Regions from separate parts of the Janthinobacterium sp. GW822-FHT07H10 genome, predicted to be linked through region 1. Evidence: predicted binding sites of a transcription regulator. Region 1 holds the regulator's gene; the other holds the start of a gene.

Region 1 (4,143 bases):
CATTTCATATGACAGCCGCAACGAAGTGTTCAAGATGGAAAACAGTGACAGCGGCACCAGCGCCCCGGGCGCCGGTAGCGTGCGCATGGTGATCCAGCCGAAGACCAAGGCACCCGCGGCGGAGAAAGCGCCGGCGGCGCCCGCGCCAGGAAAGAAATAATGGAAAATACACGTTGCGGCAGTACCCTGATCGTCCGCGGGCTGCAAAAGACCTATGGCAAGCGGCAAGTCGTGCATGATGTTTCGCTGCAAGTCGAATGCGGTGAAGTGGTGGGTCTGCTGGGGCCGAACGGCGCCGGCAAGACCACCTCGTTCTACATGATCGTCGGCCTGGTGCCGTCGGATGGCGGTACCATCGATATCAGCGGCGTGGATATTTCCAGGCTGCCGATCCACCGCCGCGCGCAGATGGGCCTGTCCTATCTGCCGCAGGAAGCGTCCGTTTTCCGCAAGCTGACGGTGGAAGACAATATCCGCGCCGTGCTGGAAATCCAGACCGTCGAAGGCCGTCCGTTGACGAAGGCCGAGATCGAGGAGCGCCTGGATAAATTGCTGGCCGACTTGCAGATTGAAAAGCTGCGCGAGAACCAGGCCCTGTCGCTGTCGGGCGGCGAGCGCCGCCGCGTGGAAATCGCCCGTGCGCTGGCCACGGACCCGCGTTTCGTGCTGCTCGACGAACCGTTCGCCGGCGTCGATCCGATCGCCGTGATCGAAATCCAGCGCATCGTGCGTTTCTTGAAGGAGCGCAATATCGGTGTGCTGATCACCGACCATAATGTACGCGAGACGCTGGGTATCTGCGACCGTGCCTACATCATCAACCAGGGCTCGGTGCTGGCGTCGGGACGCCCCGACGACATCATCGCGAACGAGTCGGTACGCCGGGTCTATCTGGGCGAACACTTCCGCATGTGAGCCAATGAAACAATCATTGCAGCTGCGCACCTCGCAGCACTTGGCACTGACGCCGCAGTTGCAGCAATCGATACGCCTGTTGCAATTGTCTACCCTGGAATTGCACCAGGAGCTAGAGCAGCTGTTGACGGACAATCCCCTGCTCGAGCGTCTCGACGATCCGCTCGACCGCTCGTTGCGCCTGCTGTCCGATGGCGCCTTGAGTTCGACGGCCGCGCCGGCCGAGGCACCGCCTCAGCCACCGAGCCAGGAGGCGCCCGCCGCGCCGGCCGAAGCGGATGGGTTTGACGGCGAGGCGGGCGAGAGTCCGGCCGCCATGGATGGCGGCGACAGCGACTGGAGCGAAGCGAGCCGTGGCAAGGCGCCCGACGACGAAGATGCCCGTCCGCAACTCGAAGCCCATCACTGCACCTTGCGCGAACACCTGATGGAGCAGATGCGCGTGACGGTGCTAGAATTGCGCGACCGCGCGCTGGTCGAGCTGATCATCGACGCCCTCGACGACAATGGCTACCTGGAAGAGTCGCTCGACGACATCCTGGCGCGCCTGCCGGCGGAGCTGGACATCGACGCCGACGAGCTGCGCACGGCACTGGCGCTGCTGCAAAGCTTCGATCCGCCAGGCGTGGGGGCGCGCAACGCCTCCGAATGCCTGGCGCTGCAAATCAAGCGTTTGCCGCATATCGCCCTGGTGACGCGCCGCATGGCCATCGTCATCGTGGAAAAGCACCTGGCCTGGTTTGCCCAGCGCGATTTCAACAAGCTGAAAAAAGCCCTCGATTGCGACGACGAAGACTTGCGCGAGGCGCAGACCGTGATTCGCCTGTGCAATCCGCACCCGGGCGCCGTGTTCGCCTCCGACGTTTCCGACTACGTGGTGCCGGACGTGGTTGTCAAGCGCGCGCGCAATGGCTGGCAGGTGACGCTGAACAATGACGTCATGCCGCGCCTGCGCGTCAATGCCATGTATGCCAACCTGCTCAAGCAGGGCAAGGGCGAAGGCGCCATGGGTGCACAGTTGCAGGAAGCCAAGTGGCTGATCAAGAATATGCGCCAGCGCTTCGACACGATCCTGCGCGTGGCGCAGGCGATAGTAGAAAGACAAAAGAACTTTTTCTCGCATGGGGCCGTTGCCATGCGCCCCCTTGTGCTCCGTGAAATAGCTGATACACTGGGTTTACACGAGAGTACTATCTCGCGGGTAACAACTCAAAAGTACATGCTGACCCCGCACGGCATGTTCGAGTTGAAATATTTCTTTGGTAGCCACGTCGCCACCGAAGCGGGGGGCGAAGCGTCATCGACGGCGATACGGGCATTGATCGTGCAACTGACAGGAGCAGAAGACCCTAAAAATCCTTTATCCGACAGTAAGATTGCGGACATGCTGGGAGAACAAGGCATGGTGATTGCGCGACGTACTGTTGCCAAATACCGGGAAGCGTTGAAAATTCCGCCAGTGAGTCTGCGTAAGTGCTTGTAGTTTTTTCGGTTCCTCTGCGGGCCGGATACGATGGATACCGCACGAACCCGATCATCTTTAGGAGTGTGTATGAATCTCACCATCAGCGGACATCATCTCGAAGTGACACCAGCCATTCGTGAATACGTACAAACGAAGCTGGAGCGCGTGAAACGTCATTTCGATCACGTTATCGATATCGCCGTGATTCTGACCGTGGACAACCTCAAAGAGAAAGAAAAGCGTCAAAAGGCCGAAGTCAACCTGCGTCTGAGTGGCAAGACCGTCTATGTGGAAAGCCTGGCGCAAGACCTGTATGCCGCGATCGATACCCTGATCGACAAGCTGGACCGGCAAGTGATGAAATACAAAAGCAAAGTGCAAGGGCACGGTAAAGAGGCGATCAAGCATCTGCCAGACAACTCAGAGGATGAAGCCGTCGTCGCCGTCTAAGGCCACCCGCTTCTCGCAGTTGTGATCAACTAAGGGCGCACATCTTGCGCCCTTTTTTGCGCCCGTCACCCTTGCGCACGGATCGCCTGGCCGAACGCAAGGTTGCTCCTGCAGGCGCTAGAATGTTGGCACTTTCACTTCTTGCCTGCCTGCCATGAGCGACTTCGTCCACACCTCCATCCGCAACCGCACCGCGCACATCGTGCTCGACCGCCCGAAAGCCTTGAATTCCCTGTCGCTGGAGATGGTGCGCACCATGAGTGCCGCCTTGCTGGCCTGGCGCGACGATCCGCAGGTGGACGCCGTGGTGATACGCTCGAGCAGCGAAAAAGCCCTGTGCGCCGGCGGCGACATCCGCTTCTTTTACGATGCGGGCCGGGCCACGCCGCAGGGTGGCAGTGCATTGCTGGAAGATTTCTTTACAGAAGAATATGCTTTAAATCATTTAATCCATTTCTATCCGAAACCGTATATCGCCGTGATGGATGGCGTGGTGATGGGCGGCGGCATGGGCGTGGCGCAGGCCGGCCCCGGCAACCGCTTGCGCATCGTGACGGGCCGCACGCGCATGGCCATGCCAGAAGTCAATATTGGCCTGTTCCCCGATGTGGGCGGCAGCTATTTTCTGTCGCGCCTGCCTGGCCAGCTGGGTCTGTACCTGGGCTTGACGGGCCTGACCATCGGCGCGGCCGATGCGCTGTATACAGGCCTGGCCGATGTGTATCTGCCGGAGACGGCCATGGAGGCGCTGACGGCCCTGTTCGAGTCGACGCCCGGTGAAGGCTTGCCGGTGGCCATCAAGGCCCTGGCGGCGCCATTCCAGGCGCAGGCTGGCGTCTCTGTGCTGGCGGCCGCGCGCACGGCGCTGGACCGCCATTTCAGTGCCGCTTCCGTGGCGGCCATCATGGCATCGCTGGCGCAGGATGACAGTGCGTTCGCGGCCAAGGCGCTGGCGGCAATGCGTTTGCGCTCGCCGCTGATGATGTCGGTCACCCTGGAATTACTGCAGCGCGGCGCACACCTGGGCGTGGCCGATTGCCTGCGCATGGAGCGCACGCTGGTGCGCCACAATTTTGCGCATGGCGAGGTGCTCGAAGGCGTGCGCGCGCTGGTGGTCGACAAGGACAATGCGCCGCGCTGGCAGCCGGCCAGCCTGGACGAGGTCGATGCGGCCATGGTGGCGCGCTTCTTTGCACCGGTCTGGCCGGCGCAAGTGCATCCGCTTTGCCATCTGAATTAACAGGGCCACATACAAGCGACGCGCGGTCGCCTGGCGTTCTAGCTACGTTCGCGGTGGCGCAGGACGACGCGTT
Region 2 (4,143 bases), on a different contig from region 1:
GCCGCATTGACCGTATGCGTGCTTGTCGACCCCGGTGGAAAGGGCGGGATCTGCGACGTGACGATCTGCGCATCGCCGCGCGCATACGAGGCGTTGCCCATGCCTTGCTGCGTGAAATCGTTTTGCCCTTTGCTGACGGCGCCGCGCGCCGCTTGCGGTGCGTCAATCTCGTTGCTGCCGCCGTGGATGACGCTGCTGCCATTCAGGGTGGCCGTAGTGCGCGACAGGTCGATGTTGCTCAGCAAGGTGGTGGAACCCGTGGGATTGCTGATCACCAGGCCAAAGACGCTCGTGTACGCATAGCCATATGCCGCGGCGTGGGCTGCGTCGCTAGCCGCCAGCAGCAGCATGGCCAGCAGCGCCGCGGGAAGGCGGTTACAAGAAAAAATGCTCATGAAAAATCCTCATCTCCTGCTCGGACGGCGGCATGGCGGCGGCTGTGCAGGCGGCGCCAGGCTGTAAGGAAAACCGACAGGCTTGCCGCATAAAAAAGGCGAGGAGACTACCCTCGCCTGTGAGTCCCCCTGTTAGCTGCTTCAGGCGCTGACCTTGCGGCGGCTGGCATAGCCCAATCCAGCCAGGCCCAGGCCCAGCAGGGCCAAGGTGCCCGGTTCCGGTGCCGCTTGCTGTTTCACGAGGTCCACGCTTTCCACCGCGTTCAGGGTCAGCGTGTAGTTGCCGGCGCTTAAGGCATTGCTGACGGCGCTGAAGTTGCCGCCGCAGCCCGTGCCTACGCCCGTGCCCGTGGGTGTGCCGCAGCCGGTGGGGTCATAGGTGAACAGATTGCCGCGCGTCAGGAAGTTGGTCGCCAGGCTGGTGTTCAGGTTGGCATCGTCGGCCGATTCCGTGCCGCCCGAGATGCCCGAGCCGACCACGCCGTCGGGTGTCCAGTTGAAGACCGTCGCGCCAGTCGAGTCGGTGATGGTGAAGGTGACCACCAGGTTGGCCGTCGCCGTGGACAGGGGGCCGACATTGTTTTGCAAGAAGACCTGCATGAAGGGCGAGGACAGGAAGTCAAAGCTCAGGGTTGCCGTTGGCGAGCCGACGACGAAGTTGACCGAGAAACCCGTGGTCGAGCCGTTGCGCCCGGAAGCGTCGGCCGTTCCGGAGGGGTCGTCCAGGTGGACTTCGGCCACGTTGACGGCTTGCGTGGAAGTGGAGCCGGGCGGGAACGAGGGGAATTGCGTGCTGACGATTTGCGCATCGCCGCGCGAATAGTTGCCCGACGGGCCTTGCTGCGTGAAGTCGTTCTCGCCCTTGGTGACGGCGCCGACCGTGGCGCGCGGCGAATCGAGTGTGCCGGGACCGCCCTGGATGACGCTCACGCCATTCAGGGTGGCCGTGCTGCGCGAGATGGTGGTGCTGTTCAGGGCCGTGATCGAGCCCGTGGCGGCGGCGATCTGCAGGCCGAAGATGTTGTTGTAGGAGTAGCCGTAGCCGCCCGCCTGGGCGCTACCGGCGGCGCACAGCATGGCCAGTGCCGCCGCGGCCGGGAGCAGTTTCAGTTGGGAAAATTTCATTTGGATCACCTCACATCATGTGGTTGGGGAAGTCTTGCCTGAGCCCTGTCGGCAGGTGCTCATGGCCAGTACTAAGCGACTTCCATGCCAATGCATGAGATTCTTTTAAAATCAATGGCTTGGCCGGCTTTTGTTGACGTGGTGCAGGTGTTGGCGCAGGCGCTGTAAGAAAAGCCGACGGCGGCCGTCAGGGCTGGCCGCCGTGGGGAGCCGGGGCCAGCAGGGCCCGGATGTTGGCCAGCAGGCGCGGCCCCGGCGGGCAAGCCTGGAAGGCGGCCGCCAGTTGCCGCGCCGCCAGCCTGGCCTGGGCATCGTCCAGCATCCGCGTGGCCGCATGGCGCAAGGCCGTTTCCTGGAAGCGGTCGGCGCGCAGCAGCAGGCCGGCGCCGGCGCCGACGATGCCATGCATGTTCAGGAACTGGTCGAGATTGCCGGCGATGCCGATCACGGGCACGCCCGCCGTCAGCGCCTGCTGGCTGGTGGGGCTGCCGCCGTTGCAAATGACCAGGCTGGCGCGGCGGGCGGCCGCATCGCCGGGCAGGAAGGGGGCGACAAAGGCGTTGGGCGGCACGGCATCGACGCGGATGGTGCCGGCCGTGGCCGCCAGCACGGTGACGGGCAGGGGCGCCAGCGCGCGCAGCACGCGCGGCAGCAGCTGGCCCTGGCCGGAACTGCCCAGGGTGACGTAGATGATGGGGCGTCCACTGCTCAGCTCCGCGCGCTGCCACCAGTCCGGCAGCTCGAGCGGCGGGGCCCAGATGACGGCGCCCAGGTAGTCGTGCGTGGGCGGCATGGCCTGCGGCGCAAACAGTTGCGGGATGTCCGCGTACAAGGTGCGGTCGGCATCCGTATAGGTGCGGCGCAGGTCGCTGCCCAGCGATGGCAGGCCGTGCTGGCGGCGCACGCGGTTCAGGGGCACGGCGTGCGAGGCGAAGGCCAGCGGGCGGATCAGGCGGAACAGGGGATTGGCCAGCCAGATGGGCAGCACGCTGGTGAGGGGCAGGCTGGGCACCGTGTAATGCTGGCGCACGTGGGGACTCCAGTAGGCATTGCTGACGGTCATGTAGGGAATGCGCTGCAGGCGCGCACTGACGGACAGCGACAGGCGAAAGTCGCCGATGACGAGGTCGGGCTGCACGGTGTTGAGCAGGCGCAGATCGTCTGCCACGTATTGCAGCAGCGTGCTTTCTGTATAGACGGGCTTGCCTTTGGCCAGCGCCTGCAGAAATTGCTGTGAGGGTATGCTGTCGATGCGCCAGCGCCGCAACGCGGCTTGCCTAAAGCAGAAGTCATAACCGTCCGCGCAGGCAAAGTGCACATCGTACGCATCCTCGTCCAAGCCTTGCGCCAGGCTCAGTGGGCGGCCGATATGGGCCAGGGTCACTGCCTCGGCCATGAAAAGAATTTTTGTGCGCGTCATTGGATGGGCTCTTGCGTCGTCTCCCGTGATGCAGCTTTGCCTGCCGGATGCCTGCAAGGTTGGAGTGGCGAACCGGCGTTTGGTTCCCGCCGCGCGTGGCCAGGCGTGGCTGCTGGGCGCCAGGCTTTCCCGTCATCGGCTAGAGTGAGCGTAAAGGAGGTCCGCCATGCACCCACTATCCCGCGATATTCCGCGGCGCGCGCACAGCACGCCAGAACCCGATATGCCGCCGCCGCCCGAAGGCGATCCGCTTACGCCGCCGCCGGAGCCGCCGCCGCACATCGATCCCGTGCCGGTCGAGGAGCCGACGCCGCCAGCGCCACCCGTCAAGATGGGGTGAGCGACAGGCGGCATGCCGCCGCACCTGCCGCCACGCCCTTTATTTCCAGTCGGAAATGGAATGCGCACGCGGCGGTATCGCCACGCCATTTAAACAACAAAAAAGCCAATAAATGTTGCCGAGTGGATACAAAATGCGTGCTAACTGCTGTGTGTCATGCGGCCGTCACGATTCTGTTCTTATAATGAGACATCATAAAAATTCTTGTACAGGAGACCATCATGGGCAATTCCTTGCATAACAAAATTTACTTGGGCAGGCGGCCCGCGATCACCGGCAAGAACCTGATGGCGCTCGCGGTGGCAGGCGCCGTGGCCGGTTGTGGCCTGGCGTGGTTGCTGCTGCGCACCTACAAATAAGCGTCAGTCAGCCCGTGTTTCAGCCATCCGTTCGCTGCGCGGGCGGTGGCAGATTCACGTTGCCTGTTGCCGATGCGCAGCGGGGCGCGTACCATGGGGGCCGAACACCTGGCCTTTTATGGAAAAGTAATGAAGAACGAGAAATTAACGACCGATGAATATGACGCGCTGGAGCAAGTTGCACGCGGCATCAAGACCGAGCGCCCGAGCGCTTGCGTTGCCCGCAATGCCAAGCGCCTGTCCGGCCTGAAGCTGCTCAGCTATGCGCGCGATGGCCGCCTGTCCATCACCGAGAAGGCGCAACAACTGCTGTTCCTGCGTCGCTGCATCATGGGCTTGCGCGCCGTGGCCGTCGACCCGCTGACCAAGCTGGACACGGACGTGGCCTATTTCCTGGGCAAGAAAGCCCACATCGTGGCGCGCGCCGAGGGCGAGGGCCACGACATTTCCGACAAGGGCCGCGACTCGCTGGCCGACATCGACACCCTGGGCCTGTAAGGCTCA

What was found. The regulator sigma-54, encoded in region 1, starts transcription at its own class of promoters, with help from an activator protein. The targets are predictions, from matches to a motif close to TGGCANGNAANCTGCTTT.
Region 2: AC1RDJ_RS17520 (EDSAP-1 family PEP-CTERM protein) is a predicted target of sigma-54. The motif match lies at 1,593-1,610, and genes of this name have one in related genera.

Annotation. Positions count from the first base shown of each region.
Region 1 covers NZ_JBXAKS010000003.1:67,657-71,799, reverse strand. Annotated here, with positions in the region: gene lptA (lipopolysaccharide transport periplasmic protein LptA) at 1-160, shown strand, start outside; gene lptB (LPS export ABC transporter ATP-binding protein) at 160-915, shown strand; gene AC1RDJ_RS08065 (RNA polymerase factor sigma-54) at 920-2,398, shown strand; gene hpf (ribosome hibernation-promoting factor, HPF/YfiA family) at 2,468-2,830, shown strand; gene AC1RDJ_RS08055 (enoyl-CoA hydratase/isomerase family protein) at 2,985-4,070, shown strand; gene rapZ (RNase adapter RapZ) at 4,109-4,143, opposite strand, start outside.
Region 2 covers NZ_JBXAKS010000007.1:191,273-195,415, reverse strand. Annotated here, with positions in the region: gene AC1RDJ_RS17525 (EDSAP-1 family PEP-CTERM protein) at 1-395, opposite strand, end outside; gene AC1RDJ_RS17520 (EDSAP-1 family PEP-CTERM protein) at 537-1,520, opposite strand; gene AC1RDJ_RS17515 (nucleotide disphospho-sugar-binding domain-containing protein) at 1,708-2,940, opposite strand; gene AC1RDJ_RS17510 (hypothetical protein) at 3,107-3,280, shown strand; gene AC1RDJ_RS17505 (hypothetical protein) at 3,502-3,639, shown strand; gene AC1RDJ_RS17500 (hypothetical protein) at 3,769-4,137, shown strand.